One region of the Streptomyces monticola genome, then DNA from elsewhere that is predicted to be linked to it. Evidence: riboswitches for the same ligand, from Rfam matches in the RefSeq annotation. Region 1 holds a riboswitch; the other holds the start of a gene.

Region 1 (14,668 bases):
CGTGCCGTGCTCCATGAGTGACCCCCAAAGTCCGGTAACGGCTCCTGCCGATGACAAGAACCGTATACCCCCAGGGGGTATTCCTCAAGCGCTCTGCGCGACCCCGTTCCCTCTCTGTGAACTCGCTGAAGTCTCCTGAAGGTCCCCTGGAGGTCCCTCAGAGGGACCCGGTGTCCCTGAGCCTCTGCAGCCGGGCCACATCCGCGGCGTGGCCCTCCTTGCCGCCCGGTGTCTCGATCACCAGGGGGACGCCCTCGGTCGCGGGGTGGGTGAAGAGCTCGCCGAAGGGGGCCTCGCCGATATGGCCGGCGCCGATGTTGGCGTGCCGGTCCTTGTGGGCGCCCACCACATCCTTCGAGTCATTGGCATGGATCAGCTTGAGCCGGCCCTCGCCGACGGTGTCCACGAGCAGATCGAGCGTCTGCTTCATGCCGCCGGGCCCGCCCAGATCGTGGCCCGCCGCGAAGATATGGCAGGTGTCCAGGCAGACACCCAGCTTGGGGTGGGCGTCCAGGGCCTCGAAGTACGGGCCGAAGTCCCAGGTGCGCGAGCAGAGCGAGGAGCCCTGCCCGGCTGTCGACTCCAGGAGCAGATACGGGTCGTCCTCGTGCGTCAGCTCTTCGAGCAGCGGCAGCATGTACTCGCGTACCTGCTTCAGGGCGACCGACCGGTCCCGGCCGCCGGTCGCGGACCCGGTGTGCACCACCACGCCGAGCGCGCCGATCTCCCGGCCCCGGCGCAGCGAGTGGCGCAGCGAGACGACCGACTTCTCCACGGTCGCCTCGGTGTGGGAGCCGAAGTTGATCAGATACGGGGCGTGGATGTACGCCGGGATGCCCTCGTCGGCGCAGGCCGCGCGGAACGCCTCGTCCTGCTTCGGGTTGCCGACGGGCGTGGCCCAGCCGCGCGGGTTGGCGACGAAGACCTGGACGGTCTCGGCGCCCATCTCACGTGCGTAGGACAGACCGACGGAGGCCAGACCGCCGGCCACGGGGACATGGCCGCCGACGGGGTTGCGGGTTCTCTTGCTGCTCACCCGTCCAGGGTTTCATGCGCCGGACGCGGCCCGGACGGCGGTCCGCCCGCCTCGTCCGTACCCGTGGCCGGTATCTGTTGCCGGTGGACCGTGGCCGGTGTCCGTGGCCCGTGGCCGTCGCCCGACGCCGGGCGGAGGGTCAGCGCACCCGGATCGTGATCTCGCTGCCCCTGGGGGCCTCGTCGCCGCCGCTCACCGACTGGTCCCAGACCGTGTCGCCGAGGAACCACTTCTGCACACTGACCTTGAACCCCTTGGCCTGCAGCTTCTCCTTGGCCTCGGCCGTCTTGAGGCCCTCGACGTCCGGGACTTCGACCATGTCCTGGCCCTTGGAGACCGTCAGCGTGACCTTGTCGCCCTCGGCCAGCTGGGCGCCCTCGCCCGGCCGCTGCACGGCGACGGTGCCCTTGTCCTCCTCGGAGAAGACCCGCTCGGGTGCGATCTCGACCTGCAGACCCGCCTCCTGGAGCTCGGAGCGGGCGTCGTCGACCGAATCGCCGACCACGTCCGGGAGTTCCACCGGGCTGCCCTTGCTGACCGTGAGCGCTATCGCCGAGCCGGGCTTGAGCTTGCTGCCGACCGGCGGCTCAGTGCTGATCACCGAGTTCTTCGGCACCTCTTCGCTGAACTGCCTTGTCACCATGCCCGGTTCGAGACTGCGCTCGCGCAGGTCGTTCTTGGCCTTCTCCAGCGGGGTGTTCTTCAGGTCGGGTACGGCGACGATGCGCGGGCCGAGCGAGATGATGAGCCTCACCTTGCCGTTGTCCCGGATGCGGCTGCCCGACTTCGGGGTGCTGCCCATGACGGTGCCGCGCTTGTCGGAGGTGCTGTACTCCCGCTTGACGTCGCGTACGTCGAGGCCGGCGTCGGACAGTGACTTGCGGGCCTCCGCCTCCGTCTTGGTGAGCAGCGGTGGTACCTGGGTGAACTGGCCGGAGTTGATGTACCAGACGCCCACGCCCACACAGAGGGTGAGCAGCGCGACGATCAGCGCCAGCACGCCTCGGCTCGGCCGGCGCCGGTTCCCCGGGCCCCCGACGGATGACTGCGTGGGCGCCTGCGGCGGCATCTCCAGACGGCTGGTGCGGTTGAGCTGCTGCTCGTCCGCGGCGGCGGTCCCGGGCAGCTCCAGCTGCTCGGCGGGGAGCGGGTGCGGCACGCTGCCCGACGCCCGCGGTATGACGCTGGTGCGGTCGTTGCCGTTGTCGTGTTCCTGGGCCCTGGCTCCCGGTGGTACGGCGTCCAGCTGCTCGTCGGTCAGGGCGGCACGGGCCTGGCGGGTCTGGGACAGCAGCGCCACCGCGTCGTGCGGGCGCACCTCGGGGGTGCGGGCGGTGGCGGCGGCGGTCAGCTCGTCGAGGTCCACGGGCAGGCCGGGGACCAGGGCCGACGGCGGCGGTACGTCCTCGTGCAGATGGCGGTAGAGGACCTGCGCGGGGGACTCGCCGGTGTGCGGCTTGGCGCCGGTCAGCATCTCGTACAGGACGACACCGCACGCGTACACGTCGACCCGGGGGTCCGCCGTGCCGTGCTCGATCTGCTCGGGCGCCAGGTAGGAGACGGTGCCGAGGACGGCGCCCGTGGTGTTGGTGACGGTGTCCACCGCGCGTACGAGACCGAAGTCGGCGACCTTGACCCGGCCGTCGTCCCCTATGAGGACGTTCTCCGGCTTCATGTCGCGGTGCACGAATCCCGCGCGGTGGGCGGCGCCGAGCGCGGCCAGGACCGGCTCCAGGATGTCGAGTGCGGCCCGCGGCTGCAGCGCCCCGCGCTCTCTCAGAACGTCGCGCAGGGTGCACCCCGCGACGTACTCCATCGCGAGATAGACATACGCGCCGTCGGCACCCTGGTCGTAGACCCCGACCACATTGGGGTGCGAGAGGCGGGCGACCGACTTGGCCTCGCGGATGAAGCGCTCCACGAACGAGACGTCCGCCGCCAGCGTCGGGTGCATCACCTTGAGCGCGAGCACGCGGTCGAGGCGGGTGTCCACGGCCCGGTAGACCGTGGCCATCCCGCCGACCGCTACGCGTGCGTCGATGCGATAGCGGCCGTCGAGCACCTGCCCGACGAGCGGGTCCTGAAGGGTCGTGTCCACGCGGAGAGTCTACGAGCGACCACGGACAGCCCTTACCGTCCGGGGGAATCCGGGGCCGGACTGCAGCAGAGCTGTGACCCCGGGTTCCGCCGGTCGGTATGGGTTCTTGTGGCCGGTGCGGGGCGGGCGTGCGGCTGCTCGTTGGTTGTGGTCCCGCCCAACCGCCCGGCCGCCCAACCGCCCGGCCGCCCGGTCAGAAGGCCGGGCGCTCCGGGTCGAGCCGTGCCATGCCCTCGGTGGGCGAGGACGCCTCCGCGAAGTGCCGGCGCGGGATGCGTCCCGCCCGGTGGGCGAGACGGCCCGCCTCGACCGCGTGCCGCATCGCCTCCGCCATGAGCACCGGCTCCTGCGCCCGCGTCACCGCCGAGGCCAGCATCACCGCCGAGCACCCCAGCTCCATGGCGAGCGACACATCGGACGCCGTGCCCGCACCCGCGTCCAGAATCACCGGCACGCGCGCGTGCTCCACGATCAGCTGGAAGTTGTGCGGATTGCGGATGCCGAGGCCCGAGCCGATGGGGGAGCCGAGCGGCATGATCGCCGCACAGCCCGCGTCCTCCAGCTTCCGCGCGAGCACCGGGTCGTCATTGGTGTACGGAAGGACCGTGAAACCGTCGTCGACCAGCGTCTCGGCGGCCTCCAGGGTCTCGATCGGATCGGGCAGGAGGGTGCGCTCGTCGGCGATGACCTCCACCTTGATCAGGTCGGTACCCAGCGCTTCGCGCGCGAGGCGGGCGGTCAGTACGGCCTCGCCCGCGGTGAAGCAGCCCGCGGTGTTGGGCAGCACCTCGATGCCGAGCTTGCTCAGGACGGAGAGCACCGAGCCCTTCACACCCGGGTCGAGCCGGCGCATCGCGACCGTGGTGAGCTCGGTGCCGGACGTGGCAAGGGAGCGCTCCAGGACATCGAGGCTGGGTGCGCCTCCGGTGCCCATGATCAGGCGGGACGAGTAGGACGTACCGCCGATGACCAGAGGGTCGTCTGCCATGGGGTCAGCCTCCTTGGACGGCGGTGAGGATCTCGACACGGTCCCCGTCACGCAGCGCTGTGCGCGGCCACTCACCGCGCGGGACGACGGTTTCGTTGACGGCGGCGGCCACTCCAGAGGGGGCGGTACTGAAACCCGCCACTAGAGCGTCGAGTGTGGTGCCGGCCGCGAGGGAGCGGGGCTCGCCGTTGACGGACAGGGACACGGAAGCGGTGGCTGCGGTGCTCATACGGGCTGCTCCTCGAGGACGCTGAAGCGCTTCGGCGTGAACGGGCGGGCGTCCTCCGGGAGTTCACCGCTGGTCAGGGCGTGCGCCATCGCGTCGCCGGTGATCGGGGTGAGCAGCACGCCGTTGCGGTAGTGGCCGGTGGCCAGATGCAGGCCCGGCAGCCTGGTCGGCCCGAGCAGGGGGGCGTTGTCGGGGGAGCCGGGGCGCAGACCCGCCCGGGTCTCGGTGAGCGGAAGTTCGGTGATCCCGGGCACCAGCTCATGGGCGTCCCGCAGCAGCTCGTAGACGCCGCCCGCGGTGACCGTGGTGTCCCAGCCGAGCTCCTCGCTGGTGGCCCCGACGACCAGCTCGCCGTTCTCGCGCGGCACCAGGTACACATGGCTGCCGCGGACCACGGCCCGCACGGTCCGGCTCAGGAACGGCGCGTACGCCTTCGGCACGGTCAGGCGCAGGACCTGGCCCTTGACGGGGCGCACCGGCGGTATGACGTCGGCGGGGACCCCGGCGAGCTCGCCGCTGAGGCTGCCGGCGGCCAGAACGACCTGCCCGGCGCTGAGCTCGGTGCCGTCGCGCAGCACGGCGCCGCGGGCCCGGTCACGCGCCACCCTGAGGCGGTCGGCCCAGGTCCGGTGGAAGACCACGCCGGCCCGCTCGCACGCCGTCACCAGGGCCCTGGCCAGGCGCCGCGGGTCGACCTGGTGGTCGCCGTCGACGCGCAGGCCGCCGCGTACGCCGGGGGCGAGCATCGGCTCCAGGCGGCGGCACTCGCGCCCGGACAGCCACTCGGACGCGAGCCCCGACTGGCTTTGCAGGGCGTGCAGTTCACGAAGGTGGGCGCGGTCGTCGGCGTCCAGGGCGACGGCCAGGGTGCCGCACGCGCGGTAGCCGAGTTCCTGGCCGGTCGCCTCTTCGAGCTCAGCGGCGAACTCCGGATAACGCCGCGCGGAGGCGAGGTTGAGGGCGAGCAGGCCCTGCTCGCCGTAGTGCAGTTCGGTGACGGCGGCGAGCATGCCCGCGGCGACCTGCGCGGCGCCGCCGCCCGGCTCGGGGTCGACGACCGCGGTGGACAGGCCGCGCTGCGCCGCCCGCCAGGCCGTGACCAGGCCGATGATGCCGCCGCCGAGCACGAGTACGTCCGGTGCGCCCGCGACGTCCGGTGTGCTCGCGATGTCCGGTGTGCTCGCGACGACCGGTGCGCCCGCGTCGGACCTCGGTGGTGTGCGTGGATGCATGGGCTTCCAGCCCCTCCCTTCGCCGGCATGACCCGGATCAGGTTCGTACGGTCGGAGGCGCTGAGCCTCCCTCTCAGCCCGGTGCTTCCGGGCTCCCGCGAGTGGTCTACGTCGGCCACCCTAGCCCTTGGCCCCTGATCACTTGAAGGGAGCCGCCGGGGTGCCCTGTCCGGCGTACGGACCGCGCTCACGTGCCGGACGCCGACGGCACTGTGCAGCACATCACTACGCGATCTTCACCAGGACCAGTACCTGACAGATCGTCACGTGCTTATGGTGACCGGGTGAGCGAGCAGAGGCAGCAAGAGCAGCGCGTCGTCATCGTCGGCGCGGGAATGGCCGGGGTGCAGACCGCCGTGGCGCTGCGGGAGCAGGGCTTCACGGGCGCGGTCACCCTCATCGGCGCCGAACCGCACCAGCCCTACGACAGGCCGCCGCTGTCCAAGGCCGTGCTGCTCGGCAAGGCCGAAGGGTCCGCGTTCGACGTCGACTTCGAGCAGCTCGGCGTACACCTGCGCCTGGGCGAAGAGGTCACGGGGCTGCGCCCGGAAGCGCATGAACTCGACATCGCGCGGGGGCCGGTCGGCTACGACGTCCTGGTGCTCGCCACCGGCGCCGAACCCCTGCACCTGCCGGGTGCCGAAGGGGTCCCCGGCGTGCACCTGCTGCGCACCCTGGACGACGCGGAACGCCTGCGGCCCGTGCTCGCCGAACAGCACGACATCGTGGTCGTCGGGGCCGGCTGGATCGGCGCCGAGTTCGCCACCGCCGCGCGCGAGGCGGGCTGTGCGGTCACCGTCGTGGAGGCCGCGGGTCGGCCTCTCGCCGGGGCACTGCCCGCCGAGGTCGCCGCACCCATGGCGCAGTGGTACGCGGACTCGGGGGCGGAACTCCGTACCCACGCGCGCGTGCAGCGGATCGAACCCGGTGCCGTGGTGCTCGACGACGGCACCCGGCTGCCCGCGGGCGCCGTCGTGGTCGGTATCGGCGCCCGCCCCGCGACGCGCTGGCTCGACGGCTCGGGCATCGAGACGGGCCCGGACGGCGCTGTCGTCGCGGACCGGAGCCTGCGCACCTCTGCGCCCGACGTCTACGCGGTCGGCGACTGCGCCTCCTTCCCCTCGGAGCGCTATGGGCAGCGCCTTCTCGTCCACCACTGGGACAACGCCCTGCAGGGGCCCCGCGCGGTGGCGGCCAACATCATCGGCGAGGAGCCGACGGCGTACGACCCCGTGCCCTACTTCTGGTCCGAGCAGTTCGGGCGCTTCGTGCAGTACGCCGGCCACCACTCGGCCGCGGACACCGTGATCTGGCGCGGCGACCCGGCCACCCCCGCCTGGTCGGTGTGCTGGCTCCGGGACGGCGCACTGGTGGCGCTGCTCGCGGTGGGGCGGCCGCGGGACCTCGCGCAGGGACGGCGGCTGATCGAGTCCGCGACGCGGCTCGACCCCGAGCGGGTGGCGGACCCGGCGGTCCCGCTGAAGTCGGCGAAGACCTGACGGGGGCGAGGGCCTGAAGTCGGCGGGGAGCTGGCGGCGGCGAGGAGCTGCGGCGAGGAGCTGACGGCGGGAAAGCGCCGAGGCCGCGAAGGCCCGACGGCGGGCCCGTACCGCTGACGGCAGGTGCACGTCACTGCGTTCCGTACCGCCGACAGCACCGCCCTCCGTACCGCCGAATCACGCCCTGACGTGCGCGATCGTCGCATTCTGCCGGGTATGTCACCCCGCGGCGGGGGAGCGCCGGGTACCGACTGTCAGTCCGGGATGGCACGCTTGTCCTTGTGACCGAGATTGACGCAAAGATCGATGCTCTCGTCCCCGCCTGGCTCAACCTCCCCGAGATCGCCGAACGGTTCGGCGTCGAGGTGACGCGCGTGCGACAGCTCGTCAAGGAAGGCCAGCTGATCGCCGTGCGCCGCGGTGAGAACAGGGCGCTGCATGTGCCCGCCGCCTTCATCGACGGCGAGAAGATCGTCAAGGGCCTCAGCGGCACCTTGACGCTCCTGCGGGACGACGGCTTCTCCGACGAAGAGATGCTCGAGTGGCTCTTCACCTCCGACCCGACCCTGCCCGGCACCCCGGCGCAGGCCCTGAGCGAGAATCGCGGCACGGAAGTGAAGCGCCGAGCCCAGGCGCTCGCCGTCTGACCTGACACCGGACGCCCGTCGTCCGGCCGACAACCGACGGCGTACGGACCGGGGCCCCGCAAGCCCCGGCCCGTACGCCACCGACAAACGGGGGGATCGCTCCATGCCTGCGACGGACCGCGCACCGCGCGCCCTGCTGGCCGACGCCCGGCTCTATCTGTGCACCGACGCGCGCAAGCGCCAGGGCGACCTGCCCGAGTTTCTCGACGCGGTGCTCGCGGGCGGCGTCGACATCGTGCAGCTGCGCGACAAGGGCATGGAGGCCGGTGAGGAGCTGGAGCACCTCGAGGTGTTCGCCGACGCCTGCAAGCGGCACGGCAAGCTGCTCGCGGTGAACGACCGGGCGGATGTCGCCCACGCCATCGGCGCCGACGTCCTCCACCTCGGCCAGGGCGATCTGCCCGTGCCCGCGGCCCGCGCCGTTCTGGGCCGTGAAGTCCTCATCGGCCGCTCCACCCACGCCGAGTCCGAGGCGGCGGCCGCCGCCGTCCAGGAAGGCGTGGACTACTTCTGCACGGGCCCCTGCTGGCCCACCCCCACCAAGCCGGGCCGGCACGCCCCCGGACTCGACCTGGTGCGGTACACCGCCGGACTCGGCACCGACCGGCCCTGGTTCGCGATCGGCGGGATCGACGCGGACCGCCTGGACGACGTCCTCGAGGCGGGCGCGCGCCGTGTCGTCGTCGTCCGCGCCCTCACGGAAGCGGACGATCCGGCAGCAGCGGCGGCGTACTTCGCCAAGCGCCTGCGTGAAGCGGCGTAACCGAAAGCGGAGAAGCGAAAAGCGGCGCAGCCAAGAAGCGGCTTGATCGAAGCGGCGCAATAGCGAGGTTGTGACTGCTTTGGGGTGCACGGGTGTCCGAAGGGTGGACAACAAACGGTCATAGCGGGCAAATGTCCCGGCCGTGGTTGGGGTGCCACCACCCCGCTGACTAACCTGCGGGTATGGCCCTAGGCACTGCTTCCACCAGGATGGATCGCGCACGCACCGTGCGCGACATGCTCGCGACCGGCAAGACCACGTTCTCATTCGAGTTCTTCGCGCCGAAATCCGAGAAGGGCGAGCGGAGCCTGTGGGACTCGCTGCGCCGGATCGAGGCGGTCGCGCCCGACTTCATCTCCGTCACCTACGGCGCGGGCGGCTCCACCCGCGCGGGCACGGTGAAGGAGGCCCAGCGGGTCGTCGCCGACACGACGCTCACCCCCGTCGCCCACCTCACCGCGGTCAGCCACTCCATCGCCGAACTGCGCAACATCATCGGCCAGTACGCCGACGCCGGGATCCGGAACATCCTCGCGGTCCGCGGTGACCCGCCGGGCGACCCCATGGGCGAGTGGGTCCCGCACCCGCAGGGACTGACCTACGCCGCCGACCTGGTCCGCCTGATCAAGGAGTCCGGCGACTTCTGTGTCGGCGTCGCGGCGTTCCCCGAGATGCATCCGCGCTCCGCCGACTGGGACAGCGACATCCGGTACTTCGTGGACAAGTGCCGCGCGGGTGCCGACTACGCGATCACGCAGATGTTCTTCGACCCGGAGGCCTATCTGCGCCTGCGCGACCGGGTCGTGGCCGCCGGCTGCGAGACCCCGGTCATCCCCGAGGTCATGCCGCTGACCAGCGTCAAGCAGCTGACCCGGTTCGCGGAGCTCAGCAACGCCGCCTTCCCGCAGGACGTGAAAGAGCGGATCCTCACAGCCAAAGACGATCCGGCGGCTGTACGCTCCATTGGCATCGAGTTCGCGACGGAGTTCAGCGCGCGGCTGCTGTCCGAAGGAGTGCCCGGTCTGCACTTCATTACGATGAACAACTCCACGGCGACGCTGGAAATCTACGAGAATCTGGGCCTGCACGACCTACAGCAGGCCTGACACTCAGGCCGCGGCCGTGCCCGAACGGGGCGCGCGGGCCGTAGGAGAGGGGCGTACATGGGCTGGACGGTCCTCTACATCGCGTTCGGAATCGTCGCGCTGTGGCTGCTCGGCGAGGTCCTGCTGCAGTACAAGGCACGGCTTCGCTGGCGGCTGCTCGCGTTCGTCGGATTCATCGGCGTGGTCCTCGGAGTGCTGCTGCCGTCGATCTGGGTCATCGGGATCGGCGCGGCCACCTTCGCCGTCGGCCAGACCTATGTGACGCTCTCGTTCCGCCGGGGCTTCTCCACGGGCTGGGCCATCGGCGGCAGCCCCGGCGCGAGCCGCCGCCGCAAGACGAAGGGGCTCGCCGCCCAGGACCCGACCCTCGAGGTCTCGGACCTGGAGTACGACGCGGGATACGGACCCGAACAGGCCCAGGAGTTCGCCGCCGCGCCCCCGCAGCCCCAGCAGTCCCCGGTGTACGCGCCGGAGCCGATGCCGGACGACACCATGCAGTACGGCGTCTACACCGACTCCGCCGCGTACCCGCCGCCCGCTGCCGCGCCCGCAGGCGTCGGCGACCCGGGCTACGACACCTATGCCGCGGCCGGATACGACCAGCAGTCCTACGGCTACGACACGGGCCAGCAGCAGTACGCCGCCTACTCCGACCCGTACATCGGCACACAGGCCGGATACGGCGACTACGACGGCTACGCGGGTCAGCAGGGCTACGACACCGGTTACCAGGACCCGTACGCCGCCGCCCCCTACCCGGGTGAGACCCCGCCCGGTGGAGTCTGGGTGCCGCAGCAGCGCACCGGCGACGACTACCTGGGCGGCGGTGAACTGCCGCCCGAGCAGCCCTATCCGCACCAGGGCCAGAACGGCTACGACACGGGCTACAACGAGCAGCAGCCCTACCGCTACTGACCGATACCGACCAGCTGTTGATCGCCGTCGCTGCAGCTCGGCTGCCGTACTACCGCTCAGCTGCTGATCGCGTACCGGTCAACTCGGCTTGAAGCCAACTCGGCATACGGCCAACTCGGCATACAGGGGCCGGAGTTCCGCGCAGCGCTCACTCACTGTGAGCCCCGGAACTCCGGCCCTTCCACGATCAGTCCGGCCGTCAGGGCCCCCGACATTCCGGAGTGCGGCAGTCCGCCGCCGGGGTGTGCCAGGGCGCCGACCAGATAGAGCCCGGGCAGCCGGGTCGCGTTCGACGGGTACAGAAAACGCTCCCCGCCGCCCGGGAGAGCCGGGTGCGCGGCGGCGTGGGGCGGCCCGCCGGGGATCTCCCGCCAGAGGATCCGCTCACGAAGGCCGGGGACCGCCGACTCGGCGGCGGCGGTCAGCTGGTCCGCGTACGCCTCCGTCAGGGCGCCGTCGGCCAGCACCTCCTTCGCCGGTGCCACCGCGCTGAGCACCGCCGACTCGTGCCCGGCGTCGGGCACCAACGCCGGATCGCAGGGGCGCAGGACCGTGACCGTCGGCCGCAGCCCGGCGCCCGGACCGGTGGCCAGGGAGTCCAGCTCCGCCTTGCGGTCGGCCGGGTGCACCACGCTCTGGTGCACCGCCCCGGGCTCCGGGGCGCCGCGCAGCGCGAGCAGGACCGTGAACCGGGCACCACGGCCCGCCGCGTCCTCAGCCGGGCGGACATCGCCCTCGGCCTGGAGCCGGTGCGAGGTGAGCTGCCGCAACCGCGCCGGGTCGACACCCGCCACCACGTGATCGGTCTCGAACAGTGTCCCGTCGGCCAGCTCGACCCCGGCGGCGCGGCCGTCCTTCTCGATGACGGAGGTGACCTCCGCGCCGAAGGTGAACTCCACCTTCCGGGCCAGGCAGCGCTCGTACACCGCGCGGGCCAACTCGCGTATTCCGCCGCGCACATACCACGTGCCGAAGGCCTGCTCCATGTACGGCAGGACGGCCGCGGCCGCAGGTGCGGTGCGCGGGTCGAGGCCGTGCGCGAGCAGGGCGCTCTCCACCAGGGCGACCAGTCGTGGCTCGGCCAGCTCGCGGCGGGTCACATCGGCGAACGTCGGCGGCCGGCGCCGCAGCAGACCGCTCCTGCGGACCGCGGGGTACGGGTCGCGCTCGGCGAGCACCTGCCAGTTCGGCCACAGGGGCTCTTCCAGGAGCGGGCGGCGCGAGCGGTCCCAGGCCTCCCGCGCGCGGTTGATGAACGCGCTCCAGCTCTGCCCCGCGGGGGCGCCAAGGGCCGTGTCCAGGGCCTCGACCGCGCCCGCGCGTGAGGCGTTGGGCAGTGCGACAGAGGTGCCGTCCGCGAAGACATGGCGCACCGCCGGGTCGACCTGGACGAGCTCGACGCACTCTTCCAGGGGCTGCTTGCCGGTCTTGATGAACAGGTCGCGGTAGACAGCGGGCAGGGGGAGCAGGCCAGGACCCGTGTCGAAGGAGAAGCCCTTACGCTCGAAGCGGCCCACCTCGCCGCCATAGGTCTCCGCGCGCTCGAACACCGCCACCCGGTGGCCCGCGACAGCCAGCCGCGCAGCGGCCGCCATCGCGCCCATCCCGGCGCCGATCACCGCAATACGTGCCATGCCAGGGACTTTATCGGCCCCCACTGACAGCCCCGCCGCTGCGGGTCAGCCGGGCGGCCCGCCGACCCGCTCCGCCAGCCGTTTCTCCTCGCGGCGCTGCGCCCGGCGGCGCAGGAAGCGGCGGATGCGGTGGGCCACGAAGAGCAGCAGCACCAGGCCGATCAGCAGCAGCACGCCCGCGATGATCGCGGCGGCCTCGGGATAGAACATCGCGAACGACAGGACGCCGCCGACGCCCAGGTCCTCGGCCGTGCTCACGATGAAGTTGCTGAACGGCTCGGGCGAGGTGTTGACCGCCATCCGTGTCCCGGCCTTCACGGCATGGCTGGCGAGGGCGGTCGAGCCGCCGAGCGCGCCTGCCGCCAGGTCGTCGAGCGAGCCGCTCTGCCCGGCGAGCAGTGCCCCGACCACCGCTCCCGACACCGGCCTGATCACGGTGTGCACCGCGTCCCAGACCGAGTCCACGTACGGGATCTTGTCGGCCACCGCCTCACACAGGAACAGCGCTCCTGCGACGCACATCACATCGGTGCGCTGCAGCGACTCGGGCACTTCGTCGGTCAGCCCGGTCGCGCCGAAGACGCCGAGCAGCAGCACCACCGCGTACGCGTTGATTCCGCTGGCCCAGCCGCTGGTGAAGACGAGGGGGAGTACGGACACGGACGCGATCGTAACCAGACGCAATCCGGCCGGCCTGGGGATGAGTGCGTATGCCTGAGTATCCGTACCTAGAGAGTGAGATGAGTAGTTGCGCGGATGGGCTGCGACCTGCGCGGACGGAAGAGTGGAGACCACGGAAGGGGCGCAGCGCCGGAACCGCCGACACGGGGCGGCGGAGTCGGCGCGGCACCCCGGACGGAACGGGGGCACGACGGGGGAAGCGCCGGTTCCGTGAGGCTCGGGGGGATCGAGCCTCACGGACCGGCGCGTTCGTCTGTGCGGACCCCAGGGCGGGGCGCGGAACGCCCCCCAGGCGAGGACGCCCTCTGTGGGCCCGCCGAGGAACGCCCTCCCGGCGGGAACGCCTTCGACGCGAGAACCGCCTTCGACGCGAGAACCGCCTTTGCGCGAGAACCGCGTCTGCGCGAGAACCGCCTCTACGCGCGCGTGCCGCTGACCCGCCCCTGCAGCAGCCGGGACAGCGCCGAGTGGACGTCGTCGATCGACCGCTCCGGCTGGAACGCCTGCCAGTCGAGCGCGGCCACCAGGACCATGCCCACGAGGGCGGCAGCGGTGAGCGGGATATCGATCTCATCGCTCAACTCGCCCGCCGCGACACCTTCCCGCAGGACGTCCTCCACCACGGCCACGGCCTGCTGCCTGACCACCATCAAGGTGGACTGCCAGGCCCTGTTGGTGCGCCACAGCTCGGCCACATAGAGCTGGGTGAAGGCCGGATAGGAGTCGATGAAGACGAGCCCGGCCCGGATCATCGCGTCCAGGGCGTCCACGTTGCTGCCGCCGCGCTCCGCCGTCTTCCGGGCGGCTTCCTGGAGCGAGGCGGTGAGCAGTCCCACGCCGTGGCGCAGCAGTTCCTCGAAGAGTTCGGCCTTGCTGGCGAAGTTGTAGTAAACCGTGCCCTTCGCGACGCCGGCCCGCTCCGCGATCTCGTCGACCGTGGTCGCGGAGAAGCCCTTCTCGGCGATGAGCGTGACCGCCGCTTCGTAGAGCTTGGCGCGGGTGGCCTGCCGACGTGTGCTGCTGCTTTCCATGCCCCTGATTCTCACAGGTCGAGGAGTGCTCACCGGACTCACAGGCTCAGTTCCGGATGCAGCCGGTCCAGGGTCCACACCTGCTTGCGCCGCGCGGAGACCGCGGTCAGCGCGAGCGCGCCCAGGGTGAAGGCGGTGAGCACCGCACAGGCCTGCCACACCGGCCCGAGACCGCCGCCGGTGATCAGCCGGCGCAGTGCGTCGACGACGTAACTCATCGGCAGGAACGGGTGGATGGCGCTGAAGAAGGACGGGCTCGTCTGCACCGGATAGGTGCCGCCCGCCGACGTCAGCTGCAGCATCAGGACCGCGAGGACGAGGATCCGGCCCGCGGCGCCGAAGCGGGCGTTCAGCCATTGCACGATCGCCGCGAAACACCCGGTGACCAGGATGAGGAAGCCGACGGTCCCGGCTGCCCGTGCCATCTCGAGGCCGAGCCCCCAGTGCAGTACCGACATCAGCGCGGCGGTCTGCAGCGCTCCGAGGGACGCCACCGGGAGCCAGCCCGCGAGGGCGATACGCCAGGCGGAGGCGCCCGCCGCGAGGGCCCGCCGGTTGAGCGGCTGGATCAGCATGTACGCGACCATGGCGCCGACCCACAGGGACAGCGGGATGAAGTAGGGCGCGAATCCGGTGCCGTAGTTCGGCGCCTTGTGCATCGACTGCGCGGCCAGCTGAACGGGGTCCGCCATGACCTCGGTGCGCTGGTCGCGGTCCTTGGCGTCGTAGTCGGGGATCTTCTCGACCCCGTCGTGCAGCCCGCCGGCCAGTTCCCCGGAGCCGTCGACGAGCTTGAACATGCCGCCGTT
Region 2 (14,668 bases), on a different contig from region 1:
GGTCCTCGTGTGGCGGATGACCGAACCGCCCGAGGGCTATCTGAAGGACGTCACGGCGGGTGTGTTCGCCGCGTTCTACGTCCCGTTCCTCGCGACGTTCGTGGCGCTGATGCTGACCGCGGGCGACGGGGCGCAGCGGGTCCTCACCTTCCTGCTCCTGACGGTCGTCAGCGACACCGGTGCGTACGCGGTCGGCTGGCGCTTCGGCAAGCACAAGCTGGCGCCGCGGATCAGCCCCGGCAAGACCCGTGAGGGACTGCTCGGCGCGGTGTCCTTCGCGATGGTGGCGGGCGCGCTGTGCATGCAGTTCCTGATCGACGGTGGCTCCTGGTGGCAGGGGCTGCTGCTCGGTCTCGCGGTGGCGGCGAGCGCGACGCTCGGCGATCTCGGCGAGTCGATGATCAAGCGGGACCTGGGCATCAAGGACATGGGCACGCTGCTTCCGGGCCACGGCGGGATCATGGACCGCCTGGACTCGCTGCTGCCCACGGCACCGGTGGTATGGCTGCTCCTGGTGGTGTTTGTCGGCTCCGGCTGACCTGCGTTTTCTTACGGTGACGGGTCTGTTGTCCACAGGGCGGCGGGCCCGTCTTCGGATGTCTGCGACACTGGATGGGTTATGCCCAAGCCCGGAGAACTCACTTTCGTCGCGCCCCGCGGAGCCAAGAAGCCGCCGCGGCATCTCGCCGACCTCACGCCCGCCGAGCGCAAGGAAGCGGTGGCCGAGACCGGCGAGAAGCCGTTCCGTGCCAAGCAGCTCTCGCAGCACTACTTCGCGCGGTACGCGCACGACCCGGAGCAGTGGACCGACATCCCCGCCGGTTCGCGCGCCAAGCTGCAGGAAGCGCTCCTGCCCGATCTGATGTCGGTCGTACGGCACATCAGCTGTGACGACGACACCACCCGTAAGACGCTGTGGAAGCTGCACGACGGCACGCTCGTCGAGTCGGTGCTCATGCGCTACCCGGACCGGGTCACCATGTGTATCTCCTCGCAGGCCGGATGCGGGATGAACTGCCCGTTCTGCGCCACCGGGCAGGCCGGCCTCGACCGCAATCTGTCGACCGCGGAGATCGTCCACCAGATCGTGGACGGGATGCGCGCACTGCGCGACGGCGAAGTGCCGGGCGGGCCCGCGCGCCTTTCCAACATCGTGTTCATGGGCATGGGCGAGCCACTCGCCAACTACAACCGCGTCGTCGGTGCCATCCGCCGCCTCACCGACCCGGAGCCCGACGGCCTGGGCCTTTCGCAGCGCGGTATCACCGTCTCCACCGTGGGCCTGGTGCCCGCGATGCTGCGCCTCGCCGACGAGGGCTTCAAGTGCCGTCTCGCCGTGTCGCTGCACGCGCCCGACGACGAGCTGCGCGACACCCTCGTACCCGTCAATACGCGATGGAAGGTGCGGGAGGTCCTCGACGCCGCGTGGGAGTACGCGGAGAAGTCCGGCCGCCGTATCTCCATCGAGTACGCGCTGATCCGTGACATCAACGACCAGGCGTGGCGCGGTGACCGGCTCGGGCGGCTTCTCAAGGGCAAGCGCGTCCATGTGAACCTCATTCCGCTGAACCCGACGCCTGGCTCGAAGTGGACCGCGTCGCGGCCCGAGGACGAGAAGGCGTTCGTCGATGCCATCGCCGCCCACGGTGTGCCGGTGACCATCCGGGATACCCGTGGTCAGGAGATCGACGGGGCCTGCGGGCAGCTCGCCGCGTCCGAGCGGTGACGACCTGAAGGGGCACCCCGTGATGCGGGGTGCCGGTCACCTGTGCAGTACCGTGCATTCGTACAAATGAATTCCGACAGGGGAGCGCCACCAGGGCGCTGAGAGTGCGGCACCGCCGCAGACCCTCGGACCTGATCCGGGTCATACCGGCGTAGGGAGTCAGCACCAGTCATGAACAGCACCATTCGGCGTGCCTGCACGGCCGCGCTCTGCGGAGCCCTCGGCGTCCTCGTCCTCGCCGCCTGCGGCAGCGGCTCGGGATCGTCGTCCTCCGGCGGGGACTCCAAGACCGTCACGCTCGTCACCCACGAGTCCTTCAATGTGTCGCCGAAGGTCCTCAAGGACTTCGAGAAGCAGTCCGGTTACAAGGTCGACGTGCTCAAGAGCGGTGACGCGGGCGAGATCGTCAACAAGGCCGTGCTCTCCAAGGGCAACCCGCAGGGGGATGTCCTCTTCGGCGTCGACAACACGCTCCTGTCGCGGGCCCTCGACAACAACCTGTTCACGGCGTACGAGGCCAAGGGGCTCGACCGGGTCCCCGAGGACGTGCAGCTCGACGCGGGCAAGCACCGGGTCACGCCCGTCGACACCGGCGACATCTGCGTCAACTACGACAAGAAGTACTTCGCGGACAAGAAGCTCGCGCCGCCGAAGACCCTCGACGACCTGATCAAGCCCGAGTACAAGAACCTGTTGGTCACGGAGAACGCCGCGACATCCTCACCCGGGCTCGGCTTCCTCCTCGCCACCGCCGCGAAGTACGGCGACGAGGGCTGGCAGGACTACTGGAAGAAGCTGAAGGCCAACGGCGTCAAGGCCGTCGACGGCTGGGAGCAGGCCTACAACGAGGAGTTCTCCGGCTCCGCCGGCGGCAAGAAGGCCAAGGGCGACCGGCCGCTGGTCGTCTCCTACGCCTCCAGCCCGCCCGTCGAGGTCCTCTACGCCAAGCCGCAGCCCAAGGAGGCGCCCACCGGCGTCGCCACCGGCACCTGCTTCCAGCAGACCGAGTTCGCCGGACTGCTCGACGGCGCAAAGAACGAGAAGGGCGGCAAGGCCCTGATCGACTTCCTGATCTCCAAGAAGTTCCAGGACGACATGCCGCTCAACATGTTCGTCAAGCCGGTCGCCAAGGACGCCGAACTGCCCGAGCTGTTCACGAAGTTCGGCGTCACCGCCGACAAGCCGTACACCGTCGACCCCAAGAAGATCGCGGACCACCGTGAGGACTGGGTCAAGACGTGGCAGTCCCTGGTCCTGAAGTAGAAGTCCCGCCAAGGGAAGCGGAGGCCACCGCGCGGGCGGCGACGGCTCCCGCGCGGGACCTGCGCGGCAGCGCGGTGCGGCTCGGTCTGATGACCGTGCCCGTCGCGTTCTTCGCGCTGTTCTTCGCCTACCCCGTCGCGTCGATCGTCGCGCGCGGCCTGAAGGCGGACGGCGTCTGGCAGTGGGGGCGCCTCGCCGACGTCCTCACCGAACCCGGGATCCTGGACGTCCTGTGGTTCACCACCTGGCAGGCCCTCGCCTCCACCGGGCTCACCCTGCTGATCGCACTGCCCGGCGCATATGTCTTCGCGCGCTTCGAGTTCCCCGGCAAGCAGCTGCTGCGGGCCGTGGTGACCGTGCCGTTCGTGCTGCCCACCGTCGTCGTCGGCACCGCCTTCCTGGCGCTCCTCGGACGCGGCGGCGTCCTCGACGAGACATGGGGGGTGCGCCTGGACACCACGGTGTGGGCGATCCTGCTCGCCCATGTCTTCTTCAACTACGCCGTGGTCGTGCGCACCGTCGGCGGCCTGTGGTCCCAGCTCGACCCGCGTCAGGAAGAGGCCGCCCGGATGCTCGGCGCATCCCGGCTCACCGCCTGGCGCAAGGTGACCCTGCCCGCGCTCGGACCCGCCGTCGCGGCGGCCGCGCTGATGGTGTTCCTGTTCACCTTCACCTCCTTCGGCATCGTGCAGATCCTCGGCGGGCCCGCCTACTCCACCCTCGAAGTGGAGATCTACCGGCAGACCGCCCAGCTCCTCGCCCTGGACACCGCGGCCGTCCTCACCCTGGTGCAGTTCGCCGCCGTCGGCGCGATCCTCGCCGTGCACGCCTGGACCGTGCGCCGCCGAGAGAGCGCCCTGAAGCTCGTCGACGCCGCGCACACCGCGCGCCGTCCGCGCGGCACCGGCCAATGGGCGCTCCTGGGCGGGGTGCTGCTCACCGTCGTCCTGCTCGTGCTCGTGCCGCTCGGCGTGCTCGTCGAGCGCTCCCTGCACACCGCCGGCGGCTACGGCCTCGGCTACTTCCGGGCGCTGACCTCCGCCGACGGCGGCGCCTTCCTCGTACCGCCGATCGAGGCCATCGGAAACTCCCTGCAGTACGCGCTCGCCGCCACTGCCATCGCCCTCGTCATCGGCGCACTCGCCGCGGCCGCTCTCACCCGGCGGGCCGGACGTCTTGTGCGCGGCTTCGACGCGCTGCTGATGCTGCCCCTCGGCGTCTCCGCGGTCACCGTCGGCTTCGGGTTCCTGATCACCCTCGACAAGCCGCCGCTCGACCTGCGTTCCTCATGGATCCTGGTGCCGCTCGCCCAGGCCCTGGTCGGGGTGCCGTTCGTCGTCCGCACCATGCTGCCGGTGCTGCGCGCCGTGGACAGCCGGCTGCGTGAGGCCGCCGCCGTGCTCGGCGCCTCACCCTGGCGGGTGTGGCGCGAGGTCGATCTGCCGCTCGTACGGCGCGCGCTGCTGATCGCCGCCGGGTTCGCCTTCGCCGTCTCCCTCGGCGAGTTCGGGGCGACCGTGTTCATCGCGCGGCCCGACAACCCCACCCTGCCGGTCGCCGTGGCCACCCTGCTCGGCCGCGCCGGCGAGCTCAACTACGGGCAGGCCATGGCCCTTTCCACGATTCTGATGCTGGTGTGTGCGGTGTCCCTGCTGCTGCTCGAACGCATCCGCACCGACCGGACGACCGGGGAGTTCTAGATGCTGCGACTCGACGGAGTGAGCGTGCGGTTCGGGGCCCACGAGGCGCTGGCCGACGTCGATCTCGCCGTGGCCGAACACGAGATCGTCTGTGTGCTCGGGCCCAGCGGCAGCGGCAAGTCCACCCTCCTGCGGGCCGTCGCCGGACTGCAGGACACCGGCGCCGGGCGAATTCTGCTCGGCGGCCGCGACCAGGCCGGGGTGCCCGCGCACAAGCGGGGCGTGGGCCTGATGTTCCAGGACCACCAGCTGTTCCCGCAGCGCGACGTCGCCGGCAATGTGGCGTTCGGCCTGCGCATGCACGGCGTATCCCGCTCCGAACAGGACGCACGTGTACGGGAGTTGCTCGACCTCGTGGGCCTGCCAGGCGCCGGGCGGCGGGCCGTGGCCTCGCTCTCCGGCGGCGAACAGCAGCGCGTCGCGCTCGCCCGTGCCCTCGCGCCCCGGCCCCGGCTGCTGATGCTGGACGAGCCCCTCGGCCAGCTCGACCGGTCCCTGCGCGAACGGCTCGTCGTCGAACTGCGGGAACTCTTCGGCGAGCTGGGGACGACGGTGCTGGCCGTCACCCACGACCAGGGCGAGGCCTTCGCGCTCGCCGACCGCGTCGTCGTCATGCGGGACGGGCGGATCGCCCAGTCCGGTACGCCCCTCGACGTGTGGCAGCGGCCGGCCGACGAGTTCGTGGCCCGCTTCCTCGGCTTCGACAACGTGGTGCCCGCGACGGTCAGCGGCGAAGTCGCCGACACCGCCTGGGGCAAGGTGCCGGTGCCCGCCGGATCGGCGCAGGGCACCGGCTGCGTCCTGGTGCGGCCCGCCGGAGTACGGCTCGTCACCGCCGACGAAGGGCTCGCCTGCACCGTCGCGGGACGTACCTTCCGCGGCACCCACGTCGCCGTACACCTGCAGCCCGACGAGCCGTCGGCGCCCCGCCTGGAAGCGGCCTGCTCGCTGCGGGACGCGCCGGATGCGGGGGACGCGGTGGGAGTGGCCTTCGACGCGGCGGATGTCGTCGTCCTCGGCTGACCCGGCCCACGGCGGTCCCCGGGCGGCCGGAAAAATCCCGGTGCCGCCCGCCCGCCCCGTCGCTTACGGTGCCGATATGACGGCACTTGACCACGCGCGCTACTGCGACGAAATCGTCGAGCAGACCCGGCTGTTGAGGCAGCACATCGCCGGCGCCGACCTGACCGCGACGGTCCCCACGTGCCCCGACTGGAGCCTGCGCGAACTCGCCGTGCACGTCGGCGGCGCACACCGCTGGGTGCTGCACATCGTGGCCACGAAGGCCACCGAAGCCGTACCGCAGGAACAGGTACCGGACTTCACCGGACCCGACAACGACGACCCCGCGGCCCTCGACGGCTGGCTCGCCGACGGCGCCGAGCGCACCGCGGACGCGCTGCGCGCCGCCGGACCCGAGGCCGAGGTGTGGACCTGGGCGTGGGAGCGTACCGCCGGATTCTGGGCCCGTCGCATGACCCACGAGACGGTCGTGCACCGGGCGGACGCGGCGCTCACGGCCGGCGCCGCCTACGACGTCGAGCCCGAGGTGGCTGCGGATGCCATCGACGAATGGCTGCAGATCGTGCGCCATGTGCAGCAGGCCCACCCCTTTGACAACGCGAACGAACTGCGCGGCGACGGCCGCACCCTCCATCTGCACGCCACCGACACCGCACCCGGCCTCAACGCCGAGTGGCTGATCGAACTCGGCGCGGACGGAGTGCGCTGGCGCCGCGGCCACGAGAAGGCGACCGTCGCCCTGCGCGGCCCGCTCACCGACGTCCTCAACGTCTTCTACCGCCGTCTGCCCGCCGACAGTGACCGCGTGGAGGTCCTGGGGGAGCGGGAGTTGCTCGACTTCTGGCTGGAGCGGGCGAGCTTCGGATAGCGACCGGTCCACAGGCGGCACCCCCGCCCACAGGCGGCCCCGCCCGTCCACAGGCGGCCCCGCCCGTCCACAGGCGGTACCCCCACCCTCCGACGGCGCCTGTTTCGGGGAGAGCCTGTGAGGGTTGGTACGGCGTCCCTCGGGGTGGCATTGACCCCGTTGATAACTTGTCCCTACATATTTCGTACCGCCCACGGGGGATCCATGAGCCAGCCCTGGCAACCCGCTTCTCAGCCGCAGCAGCCACAGCCGCCGCAGCCGGCGAGCGGCAACCCGTACGCCCAGTCGTCGCCGGATGCCGGGGCCGGCGCGCCGCCGCCCATGCCGCCGCAGCCGCCGGCCGGCCCGCCCGGCCCGCCGCCCGGCGCCCCGGGGGTGCCGCCGCAGCAGGGGTTCCCCGGACAGGCACCGCCCCAGCAGCCGTTCCCGGGGCAGCCCGCACCGGCGCCCGGCATGCAGCCGCAGCCGTATCCGTACCAGGTCCCGCAGTCCGGCGGCGGCAGCCCGGTCGGGGCGTTCTTCCTCGGCCTTCTGGTCTCGTTCGTGATCTCGCTGATCTACGGCGGCCTGATGTTCGCCACGTACAAGGACCAGTCGGAGTCGACCGCCACGACCCTGTACCTGGTCCACGCGGTCATCAACGGCGCCGCGGTCGGCGCCGTGGCGGGGCTCGTGGGCCGGCGCAGCAGCGGCGCGCACATCTCGGCGGGCATCGTCGCGGCCCTCGGCGCGTTCTTCGGCTACACCAACGCGCTGATGATGGTCCAGATGGACATCGCCGGGAGCGATGTCTACTACCTGCTCCGGGAGCGGCCCTTCTTCCCCGCCGAGGCCTGGTGGCACATCGGTGACGGGCCCCTCGCCCTGCTCGGACTCGTCCTCGGCGGCGCCGCCGGCTGGGGCCTCGCCAAGCTCATCGGCTCGCGCCGCTGAGAGCGGGCGGATCCGGCAACTACGGCAGCTGTGGCACCCAACTCCCGTGGAAGCCGAGCGGCACCCGTCCCGGCAGGTGTACGCGGGCCACGGGCTCGCCGTCGAAGTCCTGGGCGGCCAGGATCAGCAGATCGCTCGCGCCGCGCCGGGGGTTGTGGACGTAGGCGAGGGTGTAGCCGTCGTCCTCGGCGGCGTCGGTCGCGGACGGCACGAACACCGGCTCGCCGGCGGCCGCGTCCCGCTCCAGGTGGTGCACCCGCGAAGTGCCGTTCCGCAGATCGTGCTTGATGAGGGCGCTGCTGAACGCCCGGTCGGGCGGGACGCCGTCGACCGACTCGTACGCGGAGAAGAACGTCGCCGCGGCCGCCGCGTAGCCGAAGCGGTGCGGCCGCGAGACCAGGGACTCGCGCAGGCGCGGGAATTCCTGCGGGCGGTCGTCGAGCGTGTGCTGCCGCACCCGGCCCGTTCGCAGGTCGATCACCCAGCGGTCGAGGGACGGCGTGCCCGTCGCGCCGGGGCCGCCGGAACCGCGGCCTGCGACGTGGAAGGGCGCCGGGTAGGTGGTGAGGTCGACGACGACGAAGTCCCCGTCGTCGTAGGCGTTGAGGGTGTGTGAGTAGTACGTCGGCGCCACCTCGAACCAGCGGATCCCGCCGCCCGCCCGCGGCAGCACCCCGACCCGCGCCGGGTGCGCGTCGTTCCAGATGTACGGGACCCGCTCGCCGCGCGCCGCCGCCTGCGGGTCGAAGGTGACGGGGATGTCGAAGACCACGAGGCGGCGTTCGGTGAGGCCGAAGTCGTGCACCATCGCGCCGCCCGCCATGGGGATCCGCGTCGTGCGCGCCACCCGGCCCGTGGCGTCCACGACCAGGTGCCGCACATAGTCCCAGGACGGGTCGTAGGCGAGGGCGTGCAACTCGTCGGCGGCCGCGTCGTACTTGGTGTGCGCGGTGAAGGCGCCCTCAAGGGAGCCGCCGAAGTCGCAGGGCCCCACGGTGTTCAGCTCGCCGTCCAGTTCGTACGGCAGCGGGCCGCTCTCCTGCAGTGCGAGGAAGCGGCCGCGGTGGCCGATGACATGGGTGTTGGGGGCGAAGTCGGCCGGCGGGGGCGGGTTCGGCCCCGGGTAGGGCTCGCCCAGCTTGTGCGCCACCGCCGCGGAGCGCACCCACCGGTTGCGGTACCACTCGGCCCGCCCCTCGCGCAGCCGCACCCCGTGCACCATCCCGTCGCCGAGCATCCAGTGGTGCGCGCGGGCGTCCTCGACACCGAGGGCGTTGGGCCCGGTGCGCAGATAGCGGCCGTTGAGCTCCCGCGGGATACGGCCGGTGACGGGCAGATCGAACGCCGTCACCTCCTCGGTCACGGGGGCGAAGGCACCCTCAAGAAAAGGGTGGGCGGCGTGCGGCTTGCGCGTGGTGTCGCCCACGCGTGCGGTCACGGTGGTGCGCTTGGGATCGGTCATACGCCGAGTCTGTGCCGCGACGGCGCTCACGTCGCTGGGCCCCGGCCCCCGGTGCGGGTGGTGCCAAGTCCACTTCCCGGGACGGGGGCTGCCCCCCCTGGGGCCCCGCACTCCGACTCTCTTGGCGCCCCCTCAGCTGGGGGCCGCTCAGACGGCGAGCCGGTGCAGGGCGTCCGCCGCCTCTTCCACCGAGTCGACCAGGGCGATCCGGGACTCCATCGCACGCTCCTCGGCCAGGGAGCGCAGCAGCGGCCAGGCGGGCAGCCGTTCCGTCCAGTGGTGGCGGCCGACCAGGACCATCGGGGTGGGTTCGCCGCGCGACTCGTAGTAGTTGGGCGTCGCGTTGTCGAAGATCTCCTGGACCGTGCCCGCGGCCCCCGGCAGGAAGATGACGCCGGCGTTGGAGCGGGCCAGGAGGCCGTCCTCGCGGGTGGCGTTGGCGAAGTACTTGGCGATGTGGCCCGCGAAGGCGTTCGGCGGCTCGTGGCCGTAGAACCAGGTGGGGATGCCCACCGACGTACCGCCGAAGGGCCAGCGCTCGCGGACGGCGAAGGCGGCCTGCGCCCAGTCGGTGACGGAGGGCGTGAACGACGGGGCCTTGGCGAGGAGTTCGAGGGCCTCGTCCAGCATCTCGTCGTCGTGGCGCGAGGAATAGGCGCCCAGGTTGGCGGCCTCCATCGCGCCCGGGCCGCCGCCGGTGGCGACGGTCAGGCCCATGACGGACAGTGCGCGGCCGAGACGGGCGGCGCCCGCGTAGGCATCGGTGCCGCGGGCCATGGCGTGGCCGCCCATGACCCCCACCACCCGTTCACCCGCGAGGAGTTCGTCCAGGGCGTCGGAGATCGAGTCGTCGTGCACGGCGCGCAGCATCGACGCGAAGATGTCGCCGTCCGCCTTCGTCTCCTGCAGCCAGGCGTACGTGGCGGAGTCCGGGGTGGCGTCGTAGCCGTCGGCGAGCCGGGCGAACAGCTCGTCGGGGGTGTAGAGCAGACCGCGGTACGGGTCGAAGGGCAGCCCGGGCACCGGCGGGAAGACCAGGGCGCCGCCCGCCCTCACCTTCGCGGCGGCGTCCTCCTGCATGGGGCAGCCGAGGAACACGGCGCCCTCGGTGTCGGCGGTCAGCAGAGCGAAGGTGCGCTCCGTCAGATCGATGCCCTGGACGCGGTGGTGGGCGAGACCGCGGTGGGCCGCCAGGGCGGCGTCGAACTCGGCGAGCGTCTCGATCTCGCGGTCGGCCGAGGGGTGCGGGGCGGGGGCGGGTCGGTCGGACACGGGCCCATGCTAATGGCGTCCGCCTCCGGGATCCGGCGCTCCCCGCCCCTCGCACCACCGGGGGACGGGTACCGGTCAGCCCTGGACCGCGCTCGGGTCCATCCACATGACCTCGAAGTGATGGCCGTCGGGGTCCAGGAACGAACGGCCGTACATCATGCCGTAGTCCTGGGGGTCCTTGGCGGGGGAGCCGCCCGCGGCGAGGGCCTTGTCGGCGAGCTCGTCGACCTTGTCGCGGCTCTCGGCGCTGAGACAGATCAGCGTCTCGGTGGACTTCGACGAGTCGTTCAGCGGCTTCACGGAGAAGTCCGCGAACCGCTGCTCCGTCATGACCATCAGGACGATGGTGTCGCTGATCACCACGGAGGCGCAATTGTCGTCGCTGAACTGCGCGTTGATGGAGTAGCCGAGCTCGGTGAAGAACTTCTTGGAGCTGTCCAGGTCCTTCGTGGCGAGGTTGATGAAGACCATCTGCTGGTAGGTGTTGGCGGCCATGGCCGGCTCCTCCGTGGGTGTCGTCGCGGTGCGGTGCGTGCGGTACGCAGGGATAGACCGCGGGCCCGCGCGGAACTCATCGCTCGTCCGGAAACTTTTTTCGCGAGAGCTCCCCTGAAGGCCCGCAGGACGTCTCCTGGCGGCCTTCAGGACGTCAGCGGCACCGCTGCCAGCGTGCCGATCGCCCAGGTCAGCGGCGCGAAGACGGTGAACAGTGCGATGGCGCGCAGGCCCGCCGCGCCGCGCAGAAGCGACATGGGAGCGCCGAGCCTGAGCAGTGCCGCCGTGGTGTGGGCCCGCGCCTGGCGGGCCTCGACGGCGGCGGTCAGGAGCGTCAGGACGGTGCAGCCGCCGACCAGGGTGACCCCGAGCAGCGTCAGCGGGCCGGTGCGCGGTGCGCCGTCGCCGTACAGCGAGACGGCGGCGATCGCACCGGAGGCGACCGCGCACACCACGCCGAGGGGGCGGCCGATACGGCGGGCCTCCTCCTGCAGCACCCGGCCCGCGAGCAGCCGGGCCGCCCCCGGCCGCAGCGACTGCAGGACCCGCCCGCACAGGAAGGTCAGACCGGGGCCCGCCAGGGCGAGGCCGAGCGCGGTGACGGCCCAGCCGGCCAGGACGGCCGCGGAGGCGGCCGCCACGGGGCCGGGCAGGGGCAGGCCGCCGGTGCCCGTGCCGCGGGCGGCGTATGTCTCCACGGCGAGGCCGGCGGCCATGAGGGCGACGCCCCAGGGGAGTCCGCCGGGTGCGGGCGCGGGCGGTTCGGGGGCCTGCGGGTCCTGTTCGTCGCCGGGTTTGAGCTGGCGCGGGCGCAGGGCGACGGCGCCGGCGGCGGTGGCCGCGAGCGGCACAAGGAGCAGCAGCGTGAAGACGGCCGGAAGCGGCATCGGGCGCCCGGCGCCGAGGAGTTCGGCCGCCCCGCCGTCCAGGGGAAGGCCGCTGATGTCGCCGCGCAGATGCAGGAAGAGCGCCAGGGCCAGGAGGGAGCCGAGAAGGCAGGAGACGGCCGTGGAGATCGCGGAGAGCAGCATCATCCGGCCGGGTCCGAGGCCGACCGCGGAGAGTCCGGCGCGCGGCCGGGTCGCCGGGTCGGTGCGGGCCACGGCGACCGCGAGGTGCACGGTGGCGGCCAGGGGCGCCGCGCACCAGGCGAGCCGCAGTGCCGAGGCGCGGGCGGCGTCGGGGTGCCCGACGGCGTACCCGAGGGTGCACAGCAGGAGGAAGCCGGTGCCCGCGGAGGCAGCCGAGACCGCGAGCCGGCGGAGCAGGACGAGAGGGTGGGCGCCGCGGGCTAGACGGAGAGCGAGCACGCCGCCCCTTCCACCGTCATGTCCCCGGGGCCCGCGGGCAGTCGGACGGTGTGGACGCGGCGGCCGTCGAGCAAGGACACCGAGCGGTCGGCGAGGGCGGCGACCTCGGCGTCGTGGGTGGCGAGGACGACGGTGATGCCGTGCGAGCGGGCGGCCGTCGTCAGGGTCCGCAGGACATGGGCGCGGTCGGCGCGGTGCAGCGGCGCGGTGGGCTCGTCGGCGAACAGGACGGTGGGTGCGGTGACCAACGCGCGGGCGATGGCGACGCGTTGGCGTTCGGCCTGCACCAGGGCGTAGGGGCGTTTGCGGGCGCAGCCGCCGATGTCGAGGCGCTCCAGCCACTCCAGGGCGGCCTTGCGTGAGGCGCGGTTGGAGGCGCCGCGCAGCATCAGGGGCAGGGCGGCGTTCTCCCAGGCGGTGAGTTCGGGGACGAGCTGTGGCTCGGGGTCGATCCAGCCGAACTTGTCGCGGCGCAGGCGCTCGCGGACGAGGGGGCCCATGGTGTGCACGGGCGTGGAGTTGAACCACACCTCGCCCTGGTGGGGGACGAGTTGGCCCGACAGGCACTGCAGCAGGGTCGTCTTGCCGCAGCCGCGCGGGCCGGTGACGGCGAGGATCTCGCGTTCGCGGACACCGAGGGAGACGCCGGTGAGCGCGGGCGAGCCGTTGTGGGAGAAGTGCAGGGCGCGTGCCCAGAGCACGTCGTTGTCCGGCGGGGCCACCATGGCGTAACACCTCGGTTCCATTGCGAAGGGCCGTCCCCCGTATGGGGGAACGAGAAGAAGGCCGATCGGTCACTGGAACCGTAGGGACATAGGCGGACACAGCGGACAGCACGCGGCCCGGGGGCACCCGTTCTCACTCGAACGGGGCACCCGGGCCGGGTACTTGGAACTCCTGGAGCGGTGCCTACAGCTTCGTCCAGGCCTCCGTGAGGACGGAGCGCAGGATCTGCTCGATCTCGTCGAAGGTCGACTGGTCGGAGATCAGCGGCGGCGCCAGCTGGATGACCGGGTCGCCGCGGTCGTCGGCCCGGCAGTAGAGGCCGTTGTCGAAGAGCGCCTTGGAGAGGAAGCCGTACAGGACGCGCTCGGTCTCCTCGTCGTTGAAGCTCTCCTTGGTGACCTTGTCCTTGACGAGTTCGATGCCGTAGAAGAAGCCGTTGCCGCGGACGTCGCCGACGATCGGCAGGTCGTGCAGCTTCTTGAGGGTGTCGAAGAAGTTGCCCTCGTTGTCGAGGACGTGCTTGTTCAGGCCCTCGCGCTCGAAGATGTCGAGGTTGGCCACGCCGACGGCGGCGGAGACCGGGTGGCCGCCGAAGGTGTAGCCGTGCAGGAAGGTGTTGTCGCCCTGGTAGAAGGGCTCGGCGATGCGGTCGGAGATGATGCAGGCGCCGATCGGGGAGTAGCCCGATGTCATGCCCTTGGCGCAGGTGATCATGTCCGGTACGTAGCCGAACTTGTCGCAGGCGAACATCGTGCCGAGGCGGCCGAAGGCGCAGATGACCTCGTCGGAGACGAGCAGCACGTCGTACTGGTCGCAGATCTCGCGGACCCGCTGGAAGTAGCCGGGCGGGGGCGGGAAGCAGCCGCCGGCGTTCTGCACCGGCTCCAGGAAGACGGCCGCGACGGTCTCGGGGCCCTCGAAGAGGATCTGCTGCTCGATCTGGTCGGCGGCCCAGCGGCCGAAGGCCTCGGGGTCGTCGCCGTGGATCGGGGCGCGGTAGATGTTGGTGTTCGGGACCTTGTGCGCACCGGGCACGAGCGGCTCGAACGGGGCCTTCAGGGCCGGGAGTCCGGTGATGGACAGGGCGCCCTGCGGGGTGCCGTGGTAGGCGACCGCACGCGAGATGACCTTGTACTTGGTGTGCTGGCCCTTGAGCTTGAAGTACTGCTTGGCGAGCTTCCAGGCGGTCTCGACCGCCTCGCCGCCGCCGGTGGTGAAGAAGACCTTGTTCAGGTCGCCGGGGGCGTAGCCCGCGAGGCACTCGGCGAGTTCGACGGCCTTGGGGTGGGCGTAGGACCAGACCGGGAAGAAGGCGAGCTCCTGCGCCTGCTTGTACGCGGTCTCGGCGAGCTCCACGCGGCCGTGGCCCGCGTTGACCACGAACAGGCCGGAGAGGCCGTCGAGGTAGCGCTTGCCCTTGTCGTCGTAGATGTAGGTGCCCTCGCCGCGCGCGATGGTGGGCACGGGTGCGTTCTCGTACGACGACATGCGGGTGAAGTGCATCCACAGGTGGTCGTAGGCGGACTTCGAGAGGTCGCTGCGGTCGCTGAGGTCCTTGCTCACGGCTATCGGGTTCCCCACATATAGGTCTGCTTCTTGAGCTTGAGGTAGACGAAGCTCTCGGTGGAGCGCACGCCAGGGAGGCTGCGGACGCGTTTGTTGATCACTTCGAGCAGGTGGTCGTCGTCCTCGCAGACAACCTCGGCGAGGATGTCGTAGGAGCCCGCGGTGAGGACCACGTACTCGACCTCCTGCATGGCTGTCAGCGCGTCCGCCACCGGATCCAGATCGCCCTCGACGGTGATGCCGAGCATCGCCTGGCGTCTGAAGCCCACGGTGAGCGGGTCGGTGACGGCGACGATCTGCATCACGCCCTGGTCGAGCAGCTTC

Evidence for each region. Region 1 has a riboswitch for thiamine pyrophosphate ahead of thiO (glycine oxidase ThiO). Riboswitches for the same ligand answer to the same signal wherever they lie in the genome.
Region 2: linked by a shared signal. The riboswitch ahead of ACFQVC_RS31630 (thiamine ABC transporter substrate-binding protein) and the one ahead of thiO (glycine oxidase ThiO) in region 1 are both predicted to bind thiamine pyrophosphate.

Annotation. Positions count from the first base shown of each region.
Region 1 covers NZ_JBHTCF010000019.1:104,713-119,380, forward strand. The annotation lists gene ACFQVC_RS33530 (DUF4396 domain-containing protein) at 1-15, opposite strand, end outside; gene ACFQVC_RS33535 (deoxyribonuclease IV) at 158-1,036, opposite strand; gene pknB (Stk1 family PASTA domain-containing Ser/Thr kinase) at 1,176-3,134, opposite strand; gene ACFQVC_RS33545 (thiazole synthase) at 3,328-4,122, opposite strand; gene thiS (sulfur carrier protein ThiS) at 4,127-4,351, opposite strand; gene thiO (glycine oxidase ThiO) at 4,348-5,583, opposite strand; TPP riboswitch at 5,581-5,692, opposite strand; gene ACFQVC_RS33560 (NAD(P)/FAD-dependent oxidoreductase) at 5,868-7,082, shown strand; gene ACFQVC_RS33565 (Rv2175c family DNA-binding protein) at 7,364-7,729, shown strand; gene thiE (thiamine phosphate synthase) at 7,833-8,492, shown strand; gene metF (methylenetetrahydrofolate reductase [NAD(P)H]) at 8,675-9,598, shown strand; gene ACFQVC_RS33580 (hypothetical protein) at 9,656-10,513, shown strand; gene ACFQVC_RS33585 (phytoene desaturase family protein) at 10,666-12,147, opposite strand; gene ACFQVC_RS33590 (DUF4126 domain-containing protein) at 12,193-12,807, opposite strand; gene ACFQVC_RS33595 (TetR/AcrR family transcriptional regulator) at 13,245-13,859, opposite strand; gene ACFQVC_RS33600 (YhgE/Pip family protein) at 13,898-14,668, opposite strand, start outside.
Region 2 covers NZ_JBHTCF010000017.1:115,369-130,036, reverse strand. The annotation lists gene ACFQVC_RS31640 (phosphatidate cytidylyltransferase) at 1-538, shown strand, start outside; gene rlmN (dual-specificity RNA methyltransferase RlmN) at 620-1,726, shown strand; TPP riboswitch at 1,795-1,901, shown strand; gene ACFQVC_RS31630 (thiamine ABC transporter substrate-binding protein) at 1,898-2,989, shown strand; gene ACFQVC_RS31625 (ABC transporter permease) at 3,064-4,689, shown strand; gene ACFQVC_RS31620 (ABC transporter ATP-binding protein) at 4,690-5,712, shown strand; gene ACFQVC_RS31615 (maleylpyruvate isomerase family mycothiol-dependent enzyme) at 5,789-6,580, shown strand; gene ACFQVC_RS31610 (hypothetical protein) at 6,785-7,513, shown strand; gene ACFQVC_RS31605 (carotenoid oxygenase family protein) at 7,533-8,975, opposite strand; gene ACFQVC_RS31600 (LOG family protein) at 9,123-10,247, opposite strand; gene ACFQVC_RS31595 (VOC family protein) at 10,323-10,742, opposite strand; gene ACFQVC_RS31590 (hypothetical protein) at 10,889-12,052, opposite strand; gene ACFQVC_RS31585 (ABC transporter ATP-binding protein) at 12,034-12,777, opposite strand; gene ACFQVC_RS31580 (aspartate aminotransferase family protein) at 12,962-14,359, opposite strand; gene ACFQVC_RS31575 (Lrp/AsnC family transcriptional regulator) at 14,344-14,668, opposite strand, start outside.